One region of the Lysobacter sp. K5869 genome, then DNA from elsewhere that is predicted to be linked to it. Evidence: predicted binding sites of a transcription regulator. Region 1 holds the regulator's gene; each other region holds the start of a gene.

Region 1 (7,647 bases):
TCCGGCAGGCCGCGACGAGGTCGCGCCTACCCTTCCCGATTCCCCATTCCCTGTTCCCGCTCTTACTTCTTATCGTCCTTCACTTCGGTGAATTCCGCATCGACCACGTCGTCGGACTTGGCCGAAGCGCCGGCGTCGCCGGCCGGAGCGTCGCCGCCCGCGTGACCGGCGCCGGCCGCGGCCAGCACCGACTGCGCGGCTTCTTCCAGCGCGCGCGACTTGGCCTCGATCTGGCCCTTGTCGTCGCCCTTCATCGCGGTCTCGAGCTCGGCGATCGCCGACTCGGCGCGGCCGATGGCCTCGCCCGGGATCTTCTCGCCGTGCTCCTTGATCGCGCTGCGGGTGCTGTGGATCAGCGCGTCGGCGTGGTTGCGCGCCTGCACCAGCTCGTGGAACTTCTGGTCTTCCTCGCGGTTGGCTTCCGCGTCGGCGACCATCTTGGCGATCTCTTCCTCGGACAGGCCCGAACCGGCCTTGATCTCGACCTTCTGTTCCTTGTTGGTCTTCTTGTCCTTGGCGCTGACGTGCAGGATGCCGTTGGCGTCGATGTCGAAGGACACCTCGACCTGCGGCATGCCGCGCGGCGAGGGTTCGATGCCGGACAGGTCGAAGCGGGCCAGCGACTTGTTGAAGCGGGCCTGCTCGCGCTCGCCCTGCAGCACGTGCACGGTCACGGCCGACTGGTTGTCCTCGGCGGTGGAGAAGGTCTGCGAGGCCTTGGTCGGCACCGTGGTGTTCTTCTCGATGATCTTGGTGAACACGCCGCCCAGGGTTTCGATGCCCAGGCTCAGCGGGGTCACGTCGAGCAGCAGCACGTCCTTGACCTCGCCGGCCAGCACGCCGCCCTGGATCGCCGCGCCGACGGCGACAGCTTCGTCCGGGTTGACGTCCTTGCGCGGTTCCTTGCCGAAGAACTCGGCCACGGCCTGACCGACCTTGGGCATGCGGGTCTGGCCGCCGACCAGGATCACCTCGGCGATGTCGCTGGCGCGCAGGCCGGCGTCGTTGAGCGCGATGCGGCAGGGTTCGATGGTCTTCTTGATCAGGTCCTCGACCAGCGACTCCAGCTTGGCGCGGGTCAGCTTGATGTTGAGGTGCTTCGGGCCCGAGGCGTCGGCGGTGACGTACGGCAGGTTGACTTCGGTCTGCTGCGAGGAGGACAGCTCGATCTTGGCGCGCTCGGCCGCGTCCTTCAGGCGCTGCAGGGCCAGCGGATCCTTGCGCAGGTCGATGCCCTGGTCCTTGTTGAACTCGTCGACCAAGTAGTCGATGACGCGCTTGTCGAAGTCTTCGCCGCCGAGGAAGGTGTCGCCGTTGGTGGACAGCACTTCGACCTGCATTTCGCCGTCGACCGAGGCGATCTCGATGATCGACACGTCGAAGGTGCCGCCGCCGAGGTCGTACACGGCCACCTTGCGGTCGCCGCCCTTCTTGTCCATGCCGTAGGCCAGCGCGGCCGCGGTCGGCTCGTTGATGATGCGCTTGACTTCCAGGCCGGCGATCTTGCCGGCGTCCTTGGTCGCCTGGCGCTGGCTGTCGTTGAAGTAGGCCGGCACGGTGATGACCGCTTCGGTGACCGGCTCGCCCAGGTAGGCTTCGGCGGTCTTCTTCATCTTGCCCAGCACTTCGGCCGAGATCTGCTGCGGCGCCATCTTCTTGCCGTCGGCGGTCGCCACCCAGGCGTCGCCGTTGTCGTGCGGGACGATGGCGTAGGGCACCAGGCCCAGGTCCTTCTGCACTTCGGCGTCGGTCATCTTGCGGCCGATCAGGCGCTTGACCGCGTAGAAGGTGTTCTTCGGGTTGGTCACCGCCTGGCGCTTGGCCGAGGCGCCGACCAGGACTTCGCTGTCCTTGGTGAAGGCGACGATGGACGGGGTGGTGCGGTCGCCTTCCGAGTTCTCGATGACCTTGGCCTTGCCGCCTTCCATGATGGCGACGCAGGAATTGGTCGTGCCCAGGTCGATGCCGATGATCTTGCCCATAGGTGGTGCTCCCTCTCTCAATGCTGGAATGTTGGGGGCGGCGCGGAACGCTGCGGGCCGCCGATGTTCGTTATTTGGGGCTCGGTGCCGGGCAGTTCAAGCGCCCGTGCCCTGCCCCTGATCGGATCGAAAACTACGCTCAGGCCCCGTTGCGCGCGCCTCTCGCGCGGCCCCCGCCGCGGCGCGCACGGAGCCCGGCTCAGGCGTCCTGAGCCACCACCACCAGCGCCGGGCGCAGCAGGCGCTCGTTGAGCAGCCAGCCCTTCTGGTAGACCTGGACCACATGGTTCGGCGCCACGCCCGGCGCCGGCACCAGGCTCATGGCCTGATGGTGTTCGGGATTGAACGGCTGGCCGACCGGATCGACCGCGACCAGGCCGTTGTCGCCGGCGACCTTGAGCAGCTGGCGCAAGGTCAGCTCCATGCCCTGGCGCAGCGCGCTGGCGTCGCCGCCGGCCGCGGCCAGACCGGCCTCGAGGCTGTCGATCACCGGCAGCAGGTCGCCGAGCAGGCGCTCGTTGGCGAACTTGCGCGCCATTTCGATATCGCGGACCACGCGCTTGCGCTGGTTGTCGAGTTCGGCGCGCTCGCGCAGCGAGTCTTCGCGCAGCTTGTTCAGCTCGGCGCGCAAGGTCTCGACCTCGGACAGGCCGGCGCCGGCGGCGGCCGGGTCCTGCGGCTCGAGGGTCAGATCGGGGTTCGGGTCGTTTTGGTTCATGCTGGTTCCTTGCGGTCGTCCGCGACAGGGCCAGCTATGGGGCCTGGGGGACGGCATTCAAGTGTTGGGGCCGGGGGAACGGCGGTGATCTGCGCCGATCGTGCGGGATCGGCGGGGAGCGTCGGGGTTTGGGGGTGGTTTTGGGACAATGGGCGGGGGCTGGGGGCTCTCGGCTCGAGGGGGCGTTTGAGCGGGGAGCCTTCATAAGCGAGCGCTCTTGGGTCGGGCTTCGGGCGGCGGGGATCAGCCCCAGGCGCTTTCGGTACGTGCGCATTCGCGTTTGAGCGGGGACGTTCGCGAGCGAGCGCTCGCGGGGACGGGCTTCGGGGTTGGGGCGGCGGGGCTTAGTCCCCTTCGGTTGGCTCAAACGCGTCCCCTAACGCGTCCGCGGCGGCCTGCACCACCGGAATGATCCGGTCGTAGGCCATCCGGGTCGGGCCGATCACCCCGAGCACGCCCAGCACCCGGCCGCCGGCGCCGTAGGGCGCGGTCACCAGCGACACGCCTTCCAGCGGCGCCAGCCCGGTTTCCTCGCCGATGAAGATGCGCACGCCCGGCGCGCGCACGGTGCGTTCGAGCAGTTGCAGGATCTCGCGCTTACGGGCGAAGGCGTCGAACAGCTCGCGCAGGCGGTCGAGGTCGGCCAGTTCCTGCACGCCCATCAGCCGGGTTTGTCCGGCCAGGACCATGTCGTCGCCGTCGGGGGCCAGCGCCTGCTCGGCCAGTTCCATCGACTGCGCCAACAGGGCCTGCATCTCGGTCTGCGCGTTGCGCAGTTCCAGCAGCAGCGAGGCGCGGATCTCGGCCACCGGCCGGCCGGCGAAATGGGTGTTGAGGTAGTTGCCCACGCGTTCGAGCTCGCCGGCTTCGAACGGGCGGCGGGTCTGGATGATGCGGTTCTGCACCTCTTGATCGGCGAACACCAGGATCGCCAGCACCCGCTGCGCGTCCAGCGGCACGAATTCGATCCGGCGGAACGCGAACTGCTCGCGCTTGGGCACGCTGACCACGCCGACGAAGTGGGTCATCGCCGACAGCAACTCCGACGCGCTGCCCAGCAGCGCCTGGGTGCCCGAGCCGGACGGCAGTTCGCTGCGCAGCCGCGCGACCTCGCCGTCGGGCAGCGGGCGCACTTGCAGCAGCGAATCGACGAACAGGCGGTAGCCCTGCGCGGTCGGGATGCGGCCGGCGGAAGTGTGCGGCGCGCTGAGCAGACCGGCTTCTTCCAGGTCGGACAGGATGTTGCGGATCGTCGCCGGGCTGACGTCGAGCCCGGCGTGCCGGGCCAGGGTCTGCGAGCCGACCGGCTCGCCGCTGTGGATGTAGCGGCCGATCAGCGCGCGCAGCAACTGGCGGGCGCGCGGGTCGAGGGCGGGGTCGTTGGCTCGGCGGTTCATGGGGGCGATATATGCGCGGTGGGGGCTGGGCGCAAGCGGGGGAGCGAGGCTGGGAATGAGGGGAACCAGGGGAATGAGGGGAATTGGGAGAACGATCGGGAGTTGAGCCCCTTTTTTGCTTGCGGATGAGGGCCGCGCCCTTATCCGCCCCTTCGGGCATCCTCTCCCGCCTGCGGGGGAGGAAAAAGAAAAGGCGACAGGCGTCCGCATTGCCGCGCCGCCGCGACCGCGCGTCATCCGCCGCCGCCATACTGTCGCCCGCCCCACCCCGTCTCACCCTCTGATCCGCCCACCCCTTACGCTCGCTCCCGCCGCGCGCCCATTCCCAGGCGCCGCCCCGCCCAGGCACAATCGCCGCCGCATGCTCGCCCATCTTTCGCTCAAGCAATTCGCCGTCGTCACCGCCGCCGAACTCAGCTTCGGTCCGGGTCTCACCGTCATCTCCGGCGAAACCGGCGCGGGCAAGTCGCTGCTGGTCGACGCGCTCGGCCTGCTCGGCGGCCTGCGCGCCGACAGCGGCGTGGTCCGCCACGGCGCCGACCGCGCCGAACTGGTCGCCGACTTCACCCTCGACGACGCCCCGCTCGCCGCGGTCTGGCTGCGCGAGAACGAACTCGACGAAACCGGCGACGGCGACGCCCCGGTCTGCCAGATCCGCCGGGTGATCCGCGCCGACGGCGGTTCGCGCGCCTGGGTCAACGGCCGTCCCGTCACCCTCGGCCAACTCGGCGAGCTCGCCGGGCGCCTGGTCGAAATCCACGGCCAGCACGAACACCAGGCGCTGCTCACCCGCGCCAGCCAGCTCGACCTGCTCGACGCCTACGGCCGCCACGAGGCCGCGCGTGAGCCGGTCGCGGCCGCCGCGCGCGCCTGGAGCGCGCTGCTGCGCGAGCGCGACGGGCTGGTCGCCCAGGGCGACGTCTCCGACCGCATCGGCTGGCTCGAACACCAACACGCCGAACTCGAACGCGAGGCGCTGGAACCCGACGCCATCGCCAAGCTCAACGCCGACCACCGCCGCCACGCCCACGCCGCCGGCCTGATCGCCGCCTGCGAAAGCGCGTTCGCGCGCATCGGCGGCGACGAAGGCCCGTCGCTGACCCGCACCTTGCAACAGGTGCGCGGCGACTTGCAGCGCGTGGCCGAGCACGAGCCGCGCCTCAACGATGTCGACGCCCTGCTCGACAACGCCGCGATCCAGATCGACGAAGCGCTGTCCCTGCTCGACCGCGTGCGCGACGACCTCGACCTGGACCCGTCCGAATTCGAGCGCATCGAAGCCAAGCTCGGCCGCCTGCACGAACTGGCGCGCAAGCACCGGGTCGCGCCGGAACAACTGGCCGCCACCCGCGACGGCGTCGCCGCCGAACTGGAACAACTGCGCGGCGCCGGCGAGCGCCTGGACAAGCTCGACGGCGAAATCGCCGGCGCGCGCGCGCAGTGGCGCGCCGCCGCCGACGCGCTCGGCCGCGCCCGCCGCGAGGCCGCCGCCTCGCTGTCGGCGCGCACCACCGAACTGATCGGCGAACTCGGCATGGGCGGCGGCCGCTTCGCCGTGGACATCGAGCCGCAGGAAGAAGACCGGCCCGACCCGAACGGCGCCGAACGCGTCGAATTCATGGTCGCCGCCAACCCCGGCCAACCGCCGCGGCCGCTGCGCAAGGTCGCCTCCGGCGGCGAACTCTCGCGCATCTCGCTGGCGATCGAAGTCGCCGCCTTCGGCCTGGACGCGGTGCCGACCATGGTGTTCGACGAAGTCGACACCGGCATCGGCGGCGCCGTGGCCGAGATCGTTGGTCAAAAGCTGCGCGCGCTCGGCGGCAGCCGTCAGGTGCTGTGCGTCACCCACCTCGCCCAGGTCGCGGCCCAGGGCCACGCCCACTACCGCGTCGCCAAGGCCGCCAGCGAAGGCGTCACCCAGAGCGCGGTGCAGGTGCTGGCGGCGAAGGAGCGCGAGGAAGAGCTGGCGCGCATGCTCGGCGGCGTGGAGCTGACGAAGGAAGTGCGGGCGGCCGCGCGGCGGTTGTTGGCCGATGTGAGTTGAGGGTTGCAGCCAGGGGAATGAGGGGAATGGGGAACCGGGAATGGTGAGGGCGCGGGTGGCCGTGCGTTCGCCGCGAGCCGGTTCGATCCGCCTGGAAGCTTGAAACCCCAGCCGCTTCGCCCACAAAAAAGCCCGCTCACGCGGGCTTTTTTCCAAGCCGGTTTCATCGAAGCCGGGATGCCGCCGGAGCCAGGACGATCACCCCATTCCCCGCTCCCTTCCTTCCCCGCTCCCGCTTCACCGCTTCTTACGCACGTACAGCACCAGCGAGTGTTCCTCGATCAGGTAACCGTGCTCGGCGGCGATCTTGCGCTGCAGCTCCTCGATCTCGGAGCTTTCGAACTCGATGATCTTGCCGGTGTCGATATCGACCATGTGGTCGTGGTGGTGGCCGCGGTCGAGCTCGTAGACCGATTGGCCGGCCTCGAAGTTGTGCTTGAGCACCAGACCGGCCGACTCGAACTGGGTCAGCACCCGGTAGACCGTGGCCAGGCCGATGTCCTCGCCCTTCTCCAGCAGCATCCGGTAGATGTCTTCCGCGGTCATGTGCCGCGGCTTGGCGCTTTCCAGCAACTCGAGGATCCGCATGCGCGGATGGGTGACCTTGAGTCCGGCGTTGCGCAGGTCCTGAGATTCCATGGGGGCGTTGTCCCTTCGATGACGTGGACCGGTGGAGCCGGCCCGGGTTAAGACCGGCTGGCCGTCGCCGCGAAGGGCGCGTTGGGCGGGCGGGCCGGAATGGCGGATGAACGCGAGGGGCCGCCCCGCGCCGCGATCCGCCCTTGGTGGGGTCGCCCTTCAGTGTATCATCGGGCCCGTTGCCTTCGACTGCCGACGACACCTCTATCCGATGCGTAAAGTCCTGCTCGTTCTCTCGCTCGCCCTGGTCACTTCCGGCTGCGGCATCATCTACAAGCAGCCCATCTATCAGGGCAATCTGCTGGAGAAGACCGCGGTCGACCAGCTCCAGGCCGGCATGAGCAAGCAGCAGGTGCAGGTGCTGATCGGCACGCCGTCGGTCGAGGACCCGTTCCACCAGAACCGCTGGGACTACACCTCGACCCAGCGCGTCGACCGCCTCGGCCACACCTCGCGCAAGAACCTGACCCTGTGGTTCGAGAACGACGCCCTGACCAAGTGGGAAGGCGACTACTTCCCCGAGCAGGACAAGGAAATCGCCGCGGCCTCGGTCAAGCAGTTCGGCCGCAACCTGGCCAAGGAAAAGGACAAGAAGAAGCGCCGCTGAGGCGCGCCTTGCCCGACCCGACGACAGCCGCCGCGAGGCGGCTGTTTCGTTTGGGGGGATCGCTTCGCGGGATGCGCTTCGCGCCGGCGTCGCGAGGCGGCCGTTTCGCTTTCGGGACGGTTCGCGGGATGCGCTCCGCATCGGCGCCGCGAGGCGGCCGTTTCGTTTCGCGGGCGGGTTCGCGGGACGCGCTTTGCGGCCGGAGCGTTCCGCCCGAGCCGCGGCCTTCGCAACGGCACGCCGACGCAACGGCCGCGCCG
Region 2 (7,647 bases), 1.6 Mb from region 1:
ATGCAGACCTCCGGCAATCCCGCAGAGTCCGTCGAACCCGAGTTGTTCGTCCAGCACCTGTCGCTCATCAACAACGGCGGTTTCATCGCGCGCTTCGTCGTCCAGCGCCTGGTCGGCGGCCGGCTGATCAGCCAGACCAACGCCTTCGGCAACATCCAGCTGGGCCAGACCCGCACCGTCGATCTGTCCGCGCTGCGCTTCCACAACCAGGCCTTGGACGTGGGCGACCGGGTGCGCTTGCGCGTCGGCGCGGCCGGCGGCACCCGCCGCAACGGGCCCGAGGTGAGCTACGCGCCCAACGGCCAGACCGCCGCGTTCAACGTGCGCGGCACCACCTTGGTGTTTTCGATCAATCCGCTCTGAGGCCGCATCGATGACCGCGTCCCATACGCTCGACGGCGAGGCCGTCGATTGGCTGCACGCCGGCGAGCGCCTGTCCGTGCGCTTCGGCCTCAACCTCGACGACGCCGACGCGCGCGTGCGCAACCAGGGCGCGCAGGTGCGCATGTTCGCCAACGCGAGCTTGCCGCAGGTCGCGCCGGACCGCCTGTTTCCCAACGTGGTCGCCGCGACCCGCCGCGCGGCCTTGTCGGTCCAGATCCGCGCGCGATCGAAGTCCGCGCTCGGATTCGGCTTCCGTCTGCGCACCGAAGCCGAGCCGGTGGTGGAGCGCTTGTACGCGGTCGGCCGCCCCGACGCGGACGGCTTTCGCAGCGTCACCGTGCGCCGGTTCCAGCACGAGGCCAGTCTGATCGTCGTCGATCTGATGCGCGCGCGGCTCGGCCGCACGCACAACCTCGCCGCGCTGCAGCAGCTGTGGGTCTGCGACATCGTCGCCTGGGACGTGCATCAGTTTCTCGATCCGGTCACCGCGCGGGTCTATACCGAAGACAACCCGCGCTTCCCGCGCACGCGGCGCGAAGCGCCGAGCGACGTCTTGCGCGGCACGTTGCGCGCGGCCGGCGGCGACGCGCCGCGGGTCAACGCCGGCGTGATCTGGGCCGACGACGACGCCGAACAAACCTTCGAGCGCGTCCAGGTGCAGCGCGAAGACGACCCGGACGAAAAACCCATCGGCTCGTTGCGCGTGCATTTCTTCGTCGTCGATTCCGACTGAGCGGCGGCGCGCCGCGCCCGCCGCATCGCCTACCCGAGGGTTGCGCATGCTCGTCACCATCGTATTCGCCGGCGAACCCGACCGCGACCTGGTCGTGCCCCTGCAACCGGACTCGTCCCTGAGCCAAATTCGCGAGCAGCTCGCGGCCCTGGACGCGATGACGCCCGGCGATCGCTTTCGTTACAACGATCGCCCGGTGGCCCCGCCGGGCGAGGCCAACATCAGGCTCAAGGATGTGATCGCGCAAGACGGCGTGCTCGGCGTGCAGCCGGCGCCGCGCGCGCCGGAGCCGGAGCCCGAACCGGAGCCCGAGCCCGAACCAGAACCCGAGCCCGAACCGGAGCCGGAGCCGGAGCGCCCGCCGCCGCGCGGCGCCGCGCCGGTGGAAGCGCCGCGAGCGGAACCCGGCGAAGCGATCTGGGGATTGGGCCCGCGTGCCGAAACGCCGGATTTGCTCGCGCAATTCCAAAACCAACTGACCGGCGTCGCCGTGGGCACGATCGACGAGTTCACCGCGTTGCCGCTGGCCACGGTGCGCGCACTGTTCGGCCGGCAACGGCTCGACCGCGGCCTGCGCTTCGGCATCGAGCCGAACGAAACCTTCGGCGCGCGCTCGCCGCGCTCGCCGGTGGTGTACCGGCATCCGCACCGGCCGCCGCATTCGGGCGGGGTGGCCTTCAATCAGCACTGGACGACCAGCGCCACCGCCAGCCGGATGCTGCACGAACTGCAAACGCGCAGCATCCACAACGCGCACGCCACCGGCGGCGTCAACGGCTTCGGCCTGGCCGCCGATTTCCGCCGCGACCTGGAACGCTTGCGGCGCCACGAAATCACCACGATCCATCTGAGCAGCGAGGTCTTGGTGCCCAGGGTCGTGCTGATGCTGGATCCGAACACCGACCTGGACGTCGCGCCCGAGTTGGTCGAAGCGGCCGACCGCGCGTTGGCGGCGCCCCACCGCGCCGTGCAGTACGAAGCGCTGCACGAGCAGGTGTTCGCGGCCTTCGGCTACTTCTTCCCGTGCGAGTCGCTGCTCGGCGGCAGCCGCATCCGCACGTTCAGTTCGATGAGCGAGGACCTGCAGGAGCAAGAGCAGCTCTTGTCGGGCTTCGGTTTCGGCGCCGCCGCCAAGGACGTGCCGACGAGCTTCGGTCCCGCCAGCGGCGACATCGGCTTCGCCAACGCCGAACAGCAGCTTTCCGGGCATCGCCAGATTTCCCAGTTGCAACAGCAGAACATCCGCTCCCGAGGCGGCTATCCCGCGCTGGCCCTGCGGGACGAGGATCTGCCGAAGTGGATCGCCAGCCTGGATGCGGTGGATACGTGGGAGACCGTCGGTCATCGCCGGCTGGTGCCGATCCTGCGCTTCCTGCCCACGCGGCAACGCCATCAGTGCGTCAGCCTGATCGAAGAGTTCGCCGGCTCGCCCGCCACCGCGGAGCACACCGCGCTGGACATGACCGCTTACGTGCGGCCGCTCAATCGCGATTTTCTCGGCAAGATCCTGTAGGCGCCGCGCGACGGCGGCGCGAGTGCCGCGCGCCGAAGCGCGGCGCGGTTGTCGGCGCGAGTCGGCGCAAAAAAAAACCCCGCCTCGCGGCGGGGTTTTTCGTTTCGCGCGAACGCGAACGGCTGGATCAGAAGTCCATGCCGCCCATGCCGCCCATGCCGCCGGCGCCCGGCATCGCCGGCTCGTCCTTCTTCGGCAGCTCGGCGACCATGGCTTCGGTCGTGATCATCAGACCGGCGATGGAGGCCGCGTTCTGCAGCGCGGTGCGGGTGACCTTGGTCGGATCCAGGATGCCGGCTTCGATCATGTCGACGTACTCGCCGGTGGCGGCGTTGTAGCCGTAGGCGCCCTTGCCTTCGATGACCTTGTTGAGGATGACCGACGGCTCTTCGCCGGCATTGGTCACGATCTCGCGCAGCGGCGCTTCCATCGCGCGCAGGGCGATGGCGATGCCGTGGTTCTGGTCTTCGTTGATGCCCTTCAGACCGGCGATCGCGGCCTTGGCGCGGATCAGCGCGACGCCGCCGCCCGGGACGATGCCTTCTTCCACGGCCGCGCGGGTGGCGTGCAGCGCGTCTTCGACGCGAGCCTTCTTTTCCTTCATCTCGACTTCGGTGGCGGCGCCGACCTTGATCACCGCAACGCCGCCGGCCAGCTTGGCCACGCGCTCTTGCAGCTTCTCGCGGTCGTAGTCCGACGAGGTCTCTTCGATCTGCGCCTTGATCTGCTTGATGCGCGCTTCGATGCCCGAGCTGTCGCCGGCGCCGTCGATGATCGTGGTGTTTTCCTTCGAGACCTGGATCTTCTTGGCGCGGCCGAGATCCTTGATCGTGGCCTTTTCGAGCTGCAGGCCGACTTCCTCGGAGATCACGGTGCCGCCGGTGAGGACGGCCATGTCTTCCAGCATCGCCTTGCGACGGTCGCCGAAGCCCGGCGCCTTGACGGCGCAGACCTTGACGATGCCGCGGATGGTGTTGACCACCAGGGTCGCCAGCGCTTCGCCTTCGACTTCCTCGGCGACGATCAGCAGCGGCTTACCGGCCTTGGCGACGCCTTCCAGCACCGGCAGCAGGTCGCGCACGTTGGAGATCTTCTTGTCGTGCAGCAGGATGAACGGGTCGTCCAGTTCGGCCTGCATCGACTGCTGGTTGTTGATGAAGTACGGCGACAGGTAGCCGCGGTCGAACTGCATGCCCTCGACGACGTCGAGTTCGTTTTCCAGGCCCGAGCCGTCTTCGACGGTGATCACGCCTTCCTTGCCGACCTTGTCCATCGCCTGAGCGATCAGGTCGCCGATGTTGTGGTCCGAGTTGGCCGAGATCGCGCCGACCTGGGCGATTTCCTTCGAGGTCGAGGACGGCTTGGACAGCTTCTTCAGCTCGACCACGGCCTCGGTCACGGCCTTGTCGATGCCGCGCTTGAGGTCCATCGGGTTCATGCCGGCGGCGACCGCCTTCATGCCTTCGCGGATCAGCGCCTGGGCCAGCACGGTCGCGGTGGTGGTGCCGTCGCCGGCGTTATCGGAGGTCTTGGACGCGACTTCCTTCACCATCTGCGCGCCCATGTTCTCGAACTTGTCGGCCAGTTCGATTTCCTTGGCGACGGACACGCCGTCCTTGGTGATGGTCGGCGCGCCGAAGCTCTTCTCGAGCACGACGTTGCGGCCCTTCGGACCGAGGGTGGCCTTGACGGCATTGGCGAGCACGTTGACGCCGCGCACCATCTTGGCGCGAGCGTCTTCACCGAAACGAATTTCTTTGGCAGCCATTGTTGCGAACTCCAGGAATAGGGAAAGAGGGGATAGAGGGAGCTAAAAGGAATGGAGAGGACGAAGCGGGCGGGAGGGGATCGGGGCGGTCAGCGCATGCGCTAACGACATTCCCTGTTCCCTTCGTTCCCTGTTCCCGCTTCGGCTCCCACTCAGCCCACGATCGCCAGAACGTCGTCTTCGCGCAGGACCTTGTACTCGACGCCGTCCTGCTTGTAGCTGCTGCCCGCGTACTGGCCGTAGATGACCTTGTCGCCGACCTTCAGCTGCGGCGCGCGCACGCTGCCGTTGTCCAGCGCCTTGCCCGGACCGACGGCGACGATTTCGCCCTTGGTCGACTTTTCCTTGGCGGCGTCGGGGATGATGATCCCGCCGGCGGAGACTTCGTCGGCTTCGATCGGCTTGACGACAACGCGGTCGTAGAGCGGCTTGAGATTCATGGCGACCTCTGTAAGTAGTTGAATTGGTGGAGAAAGGGCGGAAATTTTAGCAGTCGTTCGCGGCGAGTGCCAATGCCGGGGACAAAAGCGCCCGGATCGACCGGGACTCGACGGGAGATAAGGCGCCTCGGACGGGTTTCAAGGGGGGCGCGACGAATCCTGCGCCGGGTCGGTGACAGCCGTCGGACTGCGGGGGCTTCGGCGGGCGGGAAGGCGGTTGCGCCGGAGGCGTTCGACCGGCGTCCGTGGCCGGCGAATCCCCGGGCCGGCGGAGGCTGGCGAGCCCAGGCTCGGCGCGCTCTTATCGGGATCGGCCCGGGTTCCAGACTTCAAAGGCCCGAGCGCCGCGGCCGCAGCCCGACGCATCCGCGCCCCGCGGCGCGGCGCCGGCTCACCCGCCCTGCAGATCGCGCAGGTACTGGCTCGGCGACGCCCCCAAATGGCGCCGGAACATCGCCGCGAACGCGCTGACGCTGTCGTAGCCCAGTTCCAGCGCCACCGCCGTCACCGCCTCGCCCGCCGCCAGCCGCTCCAGCGCCCGCAGCAGCCGCGCGCGCTGGCGCCATTGCAGCAGGCTGTAGCCGGTCTGGGCGGCGAAGCGGCGGGTCAGGCTGCGCTCGGACAGGTGCGCGACCTCGGCCCAGGCGGCCAGGCCGCGCGGGTCGGCCGGCCGGTCGGCCAGGGCGCGGGCGACCCGCAGCAGGCGCGGATCCTCCGGCATCGGCAGGCCGAGCCGGTCGGGGCCGGCGCCGGCCGCGGCCAGGGCGATCTCGTCGAGCAGCACCCGCGCCAGCCGGTCCTGGGCCGGTTCCAGCCTCACCTGGACCGGCCACTGCGCCGCCCGTTCGACCGTCGCGCGCAACAACGGCGACACGGCCAGCGCACAGGGTTCAGCCGGCAACGCGGCGCACGCCGCTTCGGCCACGTACACGCTCCAGCCGTCGAAGGCCGGCCCGTGCGAACGCAGCGAGTGCGGCTGCCGCGGCGGCACCCACACCGCGTCGCTGGCCGGCACCAGCCACACCCCGCGCGCGGTGCCCACGCTGAGCAAGCCGCGATGGGCGCCGAACAACTGGCCGCGCGCGTGCGCGTGCTCGGGCGTCTCGCGCACGCCTTGCGCGCTCAGGCGCAGCGCGAGCAGGAACGGTGCGTCGACGGCGTCGAGACGTTCGCGCGCGAGCAAAGGATCGGACATTGGCCGGAACGCGATGGCGGATGGCCGGGGCAACGTAGCAGAGCCGGCGCGCGCGGCCCAGCATGGGCGTCGCCCCCCCAACGCAGGAACCGCGGCATGCGCGCTCAAGACATTCTTCCCGAACTGCAGAACGAAGTGCGCGTCGGCGGCCTCGTCGCGCGCAAAGGCTCGGTCGCCGCGTTTCTGGCCAACGCGCGCGTGCTGGCCGATCCGGCCGCGCCGGCCGAAGCGCGCGCGCAGGCCGAGCGCGATACGCGGGAGCTGTTGCCCGCGCTGCGCGCGCTGGGTTTGTTCGAGGTGATGGACGTGCGCGATCCGCGGGTGCGCGCGTGGGTGGACGCGCAGCCGTAACCGCATCTCGCGCAGGCGGCCGCCCCCCCTGTAGGAGCGGCGCGAGCCGCGACCGCGACACCGCATACGCCGGCGCCACTCGACCCGCGCGTGCAGGTTTCCGGACTCCATGCCGGTCGCGCCGGAGCGTGCGGTGTCGCAGTCGCGGCTCGCGCCGCTCCTACAAGGGGCAACCGCGGCTACATCGCGCGCATTCATCCGATCACCGCATCGGCATGACGCCTCCGCATGACGACTCCGTGGTATCTACTGCGCTGCATCTCCCAGCCCATCGCCAGGAATCCCCATGTCCGCCACCTCCCCCGCCCGCATCGCCGCCTCGCTCGCCGAACTGTGGTCGCCGCGCGTCGTCGCCGAAGTCGACGACGCCTACGTCAAGGTCGCGCGCGTGCACGGCACGCTCGCCTGGCACGCGCACGCCGACGAGGACGAAATGTTCTACGTGCTCAAGGGCCGGCTGCGCATCGAGATGGAAGAGCGCACGGTCGAACTCGGCGAAGGCGAGTTGTTCGTCGTGCCCAAGGGCGTGCGCCACAACCCGGTCGCCGACGAGGAATGCCATCTGCTGCTGATCGAGCGCAAGAGCACGCTGCACACCGGCGATGTGGCGACCGAGAAGACGCGCTCGATCGACGAGCAGTTGCGGCCGGTGGAGTGAGGCGTCGCTCCGAACCGGAGCGACAACATTCTCGCGGCCGAGCATTCGCGCGGCCGCCAACGATTCGTTGCGAGGCCGGCAGTTCGGCGGCGATGAGCGCGGCTCGCGCGCTGCGTCCCGAACACCGACGGAACGCTGACCCGAACGCGTCCGTGGAACGCTCTCGGGTCCGACGCCTTCCGCTCCGCGGCGGCATCCGCACCAACGAGCGGTGGCCCCCCCCCGCCAACGAAACGAACCCGCAAAAGAAAAGAGCGCGTCCCGTGGAACGCGCTCTTTGGTGCGGAGACGGCAGTCCTACGCATGGCGCTCTCCCGCGCCCTTTCCCCCGAACCGACGTCGTGTCGTGAGCCGACGTCCGTATCAGCGTGCGGCCATCTTCCGAAGTCCTTCCTACACTTGCCACTCACATTTACGCGCCGGAACGCTACTTCCGTTAGCTCGAACGCTTGTTCGAGCCGGCAAGCTCTTGTAATCATTGCCTCGCCACCGCGGCGACGACAGCGAAAGCGCACAGGCTCCGGCGTCTATCGCTCACCCTGCGACTATCGGTAGCAAGCCGCTGAAAACCCCTGAAATTCTGCGCAGGAGGTCACATGACGCCA
Region 3 (7,647 bases), 2.0 Mb from region 1:
TCATCTCATACCTCCATGGGTTCGATGGCGTATTCCTCGTCATGCGCCTTGCCATAGTCCACGCGTTTTCGTTCGCGCACGTATCTAATGGTCAGCGGCTGGCCCTGTCCATAGAAGTTGTCCAGTCGCTCCTTCTCGAGTCCCTTGCTCACGACGGACGGTCGTTCCATCGGGAGAGCTTTAAAGAATAGATTGCATGAGCGCAGGTTTGGGTTGTCGTCCAAATGGTAAAGATGCATCTTCGAATGCATCTTCTGAACAAACTGGTCCCTTTCGAGTGCGAATTTCTGGACCTGAGCCAGTACATGCTGTGGCCATTCAAGCTCATGATCGTCCGCGATAACGACCAGGCCCTCGCCGCTGTTGCCGGTCGCTTCAAATCCTCGTTCCATGAAGACCTTAACGCTCTCTCCTGCGTTGCTCGCGCCCCATGGTGGATTAGTATAAAAGCAGTCGAACTGCCCGATCATGTCTTCTGGGAACGCATCGGCGCAGTTGTACAAGCGTGATTCTAAGTTGGTCATCTGCTCGTGGTCAGCTATGCGAGTGATCGCGCCGCAGATTCGCTCGTCGAAGTCGAATACGGTGATGTGAGATGGACCTTCATCAAATATTTCCCTGGCTTTTAGCAATGCCACGCAGACACTGATTGCATCGCCATCGCCGATAAACGCAAGTCGCTTGTCCTTTGCCCAACGAGCTACCAGTTCGCTCTGCATGACCATGTCGCCAGTCTTCATGTAGATCTGGTCGAATTCGCGCAGCGGGCGTGGACGGTTCTGAACCACGTCGGATACAGCATTGATCGCGTCTTTCAGGTTGATCTCACGTGCCATAGTGTGGCTCCTGCGATGCGTGGATCTCTAGATCAGACCGGCGAGAGCTCTTACCCGTTGCACCAGTTGCATGCGATCGACGCTGCTATCCACAAGGTGGCATGGCCGGCCAGAGAGGACTGAATAAGTAGCCACCACTGACGCCTGTAAGTTGACGTGTACGGCCAATTCGAAATCGCTTGGGAGGGGGCGTCCCTGGGCGTCAAGCTCTATGCGTTGCGCCATCACTTTGGGATCTGCGTACAGGCAGATGAAGTAGTCAATCTTGAGATCAAGCAATCGCTGAAGCTTGAAGGGCGTGACGCGGAATCCGTAGTTCTCTTTGGTCACAGGATGGCTGTCGATCAGCAGGTTTCCGCCGGACTTGCGGCAGGATTCGGCTTCGGCCTGTAACAAGTCGTCGACTTCATCGACGTGTTTCGATGTAACAACCTGGGCTGATTGCCTACGAATGTCGGCCTCATCCAGAGCGATGCCCGCCTGACGATTGACGTGGTCTCGTAATCGTTCGCTGTAGCAGAACGAGTGGATAGCTGGATCGGCACTTAGAGTGCGGCACAAGGTCGACTTACCGGTCGCAGGTGCTCCGGTTACATAAATCACTTTCCCCATGATTCCATTCCCCTGAATTTCCTTCTCAGGACCCGCAACTTTGCCAGTGCAGCAGAGAATTCCGTTTTCAGCCTACTAGTTTTAGGAGCCAACGTGGAAGGACGCCGATTCAGGTCGGTGCCGGGCGCCGATGGCCTGCCCTAAGCTGGTTGGTAATGGCTCAGCGGCGTTTGGGGCCTGAAAGCAGATTTCTACCGGGTACTGGCCCGCCCTCGTCGGCGATCAAGTTCGGAGTAGGGTGCTCCCCCGGCTCCCGTTAAGGTGCGCTATTTGTGTAAGTATTTGATTTTTATGGATCATCCTCCGGCGGTTACATAGCTGCGCGCCGCTGGAGATCAAATGGCCGCTGCTGCCCTCCTTTTGGGCAATCAAAACCTAAGGTGAATTTCTAAGTAATTGATATTTATCGTATTTCTTTGGCGGTCAGGAGCGTGCTGACATAGTTAGCAGCCGCTGACATCGTTATTGCAGTTGCTGCCACCGTTACTGCAACTCGACATCTCGACCTCCCGCTTACGGGCCCCCGCACACACTCCCCGGCGCCTGAACGCGCGCCATCCGCAGGCCTCCCCGCCGTTCCAATTGCGCAACACTGCGGAACTTCCCCCGCCTTTAGCAGTCCTATAGGCCGACTGCTAAGATCGCTGCCATGACCTCTATCGCCCAATCCTCCGCTCTTATCACCAACAACCTGCCTGTGCCCAGCGCGCTCGGTTCGCTGGATGCATATATCGGCGCGGTGCACCAAATCCCGGTGCTGACCGTCGAAGACGAGCAGGCGTTGGCCCGCCGGTTCCGCGACGAGGAAGACCTCGACGCGGCCCGCGAACTCATCCATTCCCATCTGCGCTTCGTGGTCCACGTGGCCCGCGGCTACAACGGCTACGGCCTGCAGATCGGCGACCTCATCCAGGAAGGCAACATCGGCCTGATGAAGGCGGTCAAGCGCTTCGACCCCGAACAGGGCGTGCGCCTGGTCTCCTTCGCGGTGCACTGGATCCGCGCCGAGATGCACGAGTTCATCCTCAAGAACTGGCGCATCGTCAAGGTCGCCACGACCAAGGCGCAGCGCAAGCTGTTCTTCAACCTGCGCAAGTCCAAGACCCGCCTGGGCTGGATGAACGCCGAGGAAGTGCGTCAGGTCGCTCAGGACCTCAACGTCTCCGAACGCGAAGTGCTGGAAATGGAATCGCGCCTGTCCGGCCGCGACATCGGTTTCGACGCGCCCAGCGACGAAGACGACGACCACGCGCCGCCGTCGCCGGCCGCCTACCTGCGCGCCGCCGAGGAAGACCCCTCGCAGAGCTACGAGCGTGAGGACGAGGAAGACAACCAGCTCGCGCTGCTGCGCGAGGGCATGGCCGGCTTGGATGCGCGTTCGCGCGACATCATCAAGCGCCGTTGGCTCGACGCCGACAGCAAGGTCACGCTGCAGGAACTGGCCGACGAGTACGGCGTCAGCGCCGAGCGCATCCGCCAGATCGAAGCCAACGCGCTGAAGAAGATGCGCGGCCTGTTCGCGGCTTAAGCCGCGAAGCGCTACCAAAACGAAACGGCCCGGGGCGACCCGGGCCGTTTTCTTTTGCGCGCCGCGCTCAGCGGCCGGCGGCGCTTTCCTTTTCCAGCGCCTTCGCCAGCCGCCGGTACAGCGCTTTGAGCTGGGAATGCGAGCGCAGGTCGCCGTTGCGCACGCTCAAGTCCAGCGTGCGGGTTTCGGCTTGCAGCACGCGCGCGACGTCGGCGGCCGGCGGGTCGCCGCCGCCGGCGCGATAGACCGCCTCCAGCATCGGATACAGCGGCGCGTGCGGAAAATCCTGCGCGGCCTGCGCGAGCATGGCGCGATACGCCGGGTCGGGCGCGACGCCCGGACCGGGCTCGGCGTGCTGCACGCGGCTGAGCGCGAAGCGTTCGTCGCGGTAGCGTTTCCAGCCCAGTTCGTCGGTCTGCGCCAGCCCGGCCGCGTCGCCGGCGCTTTGCTGCAGGTAGGCCAACACGCGCAGCGCCTGCGGATCGTCGCGTTTGCCGGTGGCGCGTTCGCGCAAGGTGCCGCCGTGGCGGGCGAGCAGCGCGGCGAAGTCCGGCGGCTGCTCGGCGCGGGACACGAGCCGCGCCAATGCGACCAAGCCCAGCGTCGAACTGGCCGGATAGGGATGGCCGCCGACGAGCACGCGGCAGCGGTCGAGATCCTGCTGGCCGAACGGCTGCTCGCGATCGCGCAGCTTCGGCCACAGGCAATCCCATTCCTGGCGTTCGCGCGTCTGCGCGCTCCACTGCGTACGCGCCAGCGCGATCGCCGCGTCCTGCGCCGCCGGCTCCGGCGCGGCGTTCCACCAATCGGTGTTCCAGTCGAACGAACGCGCCAGCAGGCTTTCCAGCGCGCCGCGGTCGCCGCCGGCGGCCTTGCGGTAGTCCCGATCGAACCCGATCAGCTCGGCGGGGCCGCCGAACACTTCGTAGGACATTTTCTCGGCGCCGACGTGGTGCTCGTCGATGTCGGAGGACTGCACGATCGCGACCGCGCCGCGCAAATCGCCGCTGGCCAGATGGCAGTACGCGGCGAGATAGGCGGCCTGCGCGGGAATGCCGACGCGGGTAGGGCGCAGGCGTCGCCACAGCGGCAGCGCCGCGGCGCAGTCGTCCTTGCGGGTGTAGTGCAGGGCCAGTTCGTACAGGATTTCCGGCTGATCCGGCTGCGCTTCGTCGGCGGCGCGGTGCAGGCTCAGCGAGGCTTCCGGCGCCAGCGACCACAGCATGTTGCCGATGGCGAAACGGCGCGCGGCGCCGCCTTGTTCGGCGTAGGCGACCAATTCGGCGACGGCTTGGTCGACGCGGCCGGAGAATTGCAGCGGGCGATGGCGTTCGCCGAACGCCTCGGCGGCCTCGCTTTCCGCGCTCACTTGAGCGAGGAATTCGTCGGAAGGCAGCGCCGTCTTCGCGCGCGCGGCCGCCGGCGCGGAGGCGTCGAACTCGGGATGGGCGGCGGGTTTGGCCGGCTCCTTGCCCGAGCACGCGGTCGCGGCCAGGATCAGCAGCAAGCCGAGCGGCAGGCGCCGCCGCCGCGGTGTTTCGGTGTCGATGACGCGGTTGTCGCTCATACGGTCCCCCCGACCTCGCGCGACCGCAGGGCCGCATCGCGCGCCAGCCTAAACCAATGCGCGCGCCGCGCAAGACGCGGATATCGGCGCCTGTGCGGCGGGACTAACGTGGCGCCACCCACTCAAGGAATCCGCGCCATGCACGCTTACCGAATCGACGGCCTCGCTGCCGAAACCTTCGCCCCGCTGTTCGCGCTCGACGACGAGGCGCTGCGCGCCCACGGCATGCGCCGGGTCGTGGCCGACTCGCCCACCGGCTATCCCTGCCGGGTGTCGCTGCAAGATGCTTCGCCGGGCGAACAGCTGTTGCTGCTGACTTTCCAGCATCACGACTGCGACGGCCCCTACCGCGCCAGCGGTCCGATCTTCGTGCGCGAAGGCGCCGCGCGCGCGCCGGCGCTGCGCAACCGCTTGCCGTCGATGCTCGCTACCCGCCACCTGTCGCTGCGCGCGTACGACGCCAACGGTTGGATGCTGCAGGCGCGCGCGCTGGAAGGCCGCGACGCCGAGGCGGCGGTGCAGGAACTGTTCGAGGATCCGCGCGTGGCCCAGATCCACGCCCACAACGCGCGCTACGGCTGCTTCCTGTGCAGGATCGAGCGCGATTGAAAAAAAAACTTATGGGTGAGCCGTCGCGTCCGCGTTTTGCGAGTACCCGATGCGAGCGATCGAGCGGCCGCCTCCACGGACGGCCGCGAAGGCCGCGCGTGGATCGGACCGCAGGGCCGGCGCGGCCACTAGCGGTTGCTCGCGCTCGCAACTTCGCCGCCGTCGCGCCGCGCCGGCGGCTGAGAACTGCAAGCGGCGTCGCATCGCCGCCGTTCCGCCCTTGCCGGCGCGTTCGCGCCGTGCCGAGACTGCGGCGCCGGCCGCAGCGGCCGGCTCACAACATAAGGAGGGGGTCATGGAAGTTGGCAAGATGCTGATCGCGGCCGGATTCGCCGCCGCGCTGTCGCTGACGGCGCTCGCGCCGGCGCGCGCGGGCGACCTGAGCGGCGCGCAACTGGAATGCTATGTGGAGACCATCGCGTACGACGTGCCGCAGGCCGGCTGGTGCCAGAGCGTGTGGACGCCGGGCACCGCGTCGAATCCGTCGGCCGCGTACTTCAACGTGACCGGATTGCCGGCGGGCAACTACAGCTACGTCTGGACCGATCTGGAAACCGGGCAGGCCCCGGCCGGCTGCGGCAATTCGCCGGGCTGGTGCGGCGTGCCGATCGCCACCGAAACCCGCGGCGACGGCGAAGCGCGGCTGCGCGTGGTGGTGACCGATCTGGCCACCGGCGCGCAGCGCACGCTCAACGCCACCGCGTATTTCTGGGACGGCTACAACTGATCGCGGCCGCGGCGCGCGTCGGCGGCGTCCGTCGCCGCGCGCCGCCGTTCGTTCCCGGCGCGCGCCGCGGCGCGCCGCACGCTCATCGAAGCACGCACTCGACAAGGAGAGTTTCATGCGCATCAACGCAGCAATCGGCCTGAGCGCGGTCGCGCTCGCGCTGGCCATGGGCCACGCCGCGCCGGCGCACGCCGGCAACGTCGCCGGCGCCGGCATGGAGTGTTACGTCGACACCTTCCGCTACGACATCGCCACACCCGACACCTGCAGCTCGCTGTGGGTGCCCAACGGCGCGCACAACCCGACCGTGGCGGTGTTCAGCGTGACCGGCTTGCCGGCCGGCAACTACGGTTTCGTCTGGCGCAATCTGGAAAACAACGCGATCGTCGCTTCGTGCGCGAACCAAAACGCGTGCGCGGTGCCGATTTCGACGGATCTGTCCGGCGACGGCGTGGCGATCCTGCAAGCCACCGTGACCGACCTGGACACCGGTGCGAGCCGTCAGGTGCAGGCGACGGCGTACTACTACGACGGGTACACCTGAGCGAACGCGGAGCCGCGAAACGGAAAGGGCGCCCTCGGGCGCCCTTTTTTTCGGTTCTGCCGCGCCGCGGCTCAGTCTTCGTCGTCGGTTTCTTTATCGCCCGCGCCGCCCAGGATGATGCGGGCATGGCGCTGGTACGTGTAGTACGCCCACGACCAGTTGAGCATCACGATCAGGCGGTTGCGGAAGCCGATCAGGAAGAACACGTGCGCGGCCAGCCAGAACGTCCACGCCAGCACGCCGGAGAAGTGCAGCCCGCGCAAGTCCACCACCGCCGCGCGCCGGCCGATGGTGGCGAGGTTGCCGAAATCGACGTAGCGGAACGGCGCCGGCGCCGGTTGGCCGAGCACGCGCGCGCGGATGCTTTGGGCGACGTGGCCGCCCATCTGCTTGGCCGCCGGGGCGACGCCGGGCACCGGCTTGCCGTCGTCTTGCTGCAGGCTGGCCAGATCGCCGGCGACGAAGATCTCCGGGTGGCCGGGCACGCTGAGGTCGGGCAGCACCTGCACGCGGCCGGCGCGGTCGCGCGGGGCGTCGAGCAACGCGCCCAACGGCGAGGCCGCGACGCCCGCGGCCCACAGCACCGTACGCGCCGGAACGAACTCGGCGCCCAGGCGGTAGCCGTTGGCGTCGATCGAACCCACCGGTGTGCCGGTGGCGACTTCCACGCCGAGCCGCTGCAACTGCGCGCGGGCTTTTTCCGACAGCGATTCGGGAAAGCTCGACAACACCCGCGGCCCGGCCTCGATCAGGCGCACGCGCGCCTTGGCCGGGTCGATGCGGCGGAACTCGCGGCGCAAGGTCTTGCGCGCGATTTCGGCGAGCGTGCCGGCCATCTCCACGCCGGTCGGTCCGCCGCCGACCACGGCGAAGTGCAGCCACGCCTCGCGTTCTTCCTCGGTCTGCGCGGCTTCGGCGCGCTCGAACGCGAGCAGCACGCGGCGGCGGATGTGCAGCGCGTCGTCGAGCGTCTTCAGCCCCGGCGCGTGCTCGGCCCACTCGTCGTGGCCGAAATAGGCGTGGGTGGCGCCGCTGGCGAGCAGCAAGAAGTCGTAACCGATGCGTTCGCCGTCGGCGAGCGCGACGTGGCGCGCGTCGGCGTCGATGCCGACGACTTCGCCCAGGCGCACCTCGACGTTGGCCTGATTGCGCAGGATGTGCCGCAGCGGCGCGGCGATGTCCGGCGAAGACAGGCCGGCGGTGGCGACCTGATACAGCAGCGGT

The links. The regulator HrcA, encoded in region 1, represses chaperone genes, less so after heat shock. The targets are predictions, from matches to a motif close to TTNGCACTCNNNNNNNNNGAGTGCNAA.
Region 2: a site for HrcA is predicted at 4,885-4,911, ahead of J5226_RS00280 (co-chaperone GroES). Genes of this name have one in related genera too.
Region 3: a site for HrcA is predicted at 2,061-2,087, ahead of rpoH (RNA polymerase sigma factor RpoH). Genes of this name have one in related genera too.

Annotation. Positions count from the first base shown of each region.
Region 1 is NZ_CP072597.1:4,406,131-4,413,777, forward strand. It holds gene dnaK (molecular chaperone DnaK) at 63-1,982, opposite strand; gene grpE (nucleotide exchange factor GrpE) at 2,182-2,757, opposite strand; gene hrcA (heat-inducible transcriptional repressor HrcA) at 3,045-4,097, opposite strand; gene recN (DNA repair protein RecN) at 4,459-6,141, shown strand; gene fur (ferric iron uptake transcriptional regulator) at 6,379-6,780, opposite strand; gene bamE (outer membrane protein assembly factor BamE) at 6,992-7,387, shown strand.
Region 2 is NZ_CP072597.1:68,552-76,198, forward strand. It holds gene J5226_RS00260 (hypothetical protein) at 1-363, shown strand; gene J5226_RS00265 (hypothetical protein) at 374-1,117, shown strand; gene J5226_RS00270 (hypothetical protein) at 1,164-2,630, shown strand; gene groL (chaperonin GroEL) at 2,758-4,398, opposite strand; gene J5226_RS00280 (co-chaperone GroES) at 4,551-4,838, opposite strand; gene J5226_RS00285 (helix-turn-helix transcriptional regulator) at 5,230-6,033, opposite strand; gene J5226_RS00290 (hypothetical protein) at 6,130-6,384, shown strand; gene J5226_RS00295 (cupin domain-containing protein) at 6,671-7,042, shown strand; gene J5226_RS00300 (helix-turn-helix transcriptional regulator) at 7,639-7,647, shown strand, end outside.
Region 3 is NZ_CP072597.1:461,956-469,602, reverse strand. It holds gene J5226_RS02025 (hypothetical protein) at 1-4, opposite strand, end outside; gene J5226_RS02020 (bis-aminopropyl spermidine synthase family protein) at 6-836, opposite strand; gene J5226_RS02015 (ATP-binding protein) at 864-1,448, opposite strand; gene rpoH (RNA polymerase sigma factor RpoH) at 2,098-2,976, shown strand; gene J5226_RS02005 (hypothetical protein) at 3,044-4,543, opposite strand; gene J5226_RS02000 (DUF1203 domain-containing protein) at 4,682-5,152, shown strand; gene J5226_RS01995 (hypothetical protein) at 5,448-5,879, shown strand; gene J5226_RS01990 (hypothetical protein) at 5,995-6,423, shown strand; gene J5226_RS01985 (NAD(P)/FAD-dependent oxidoreductase) at 6,495-7,647, opposite strand, start outside.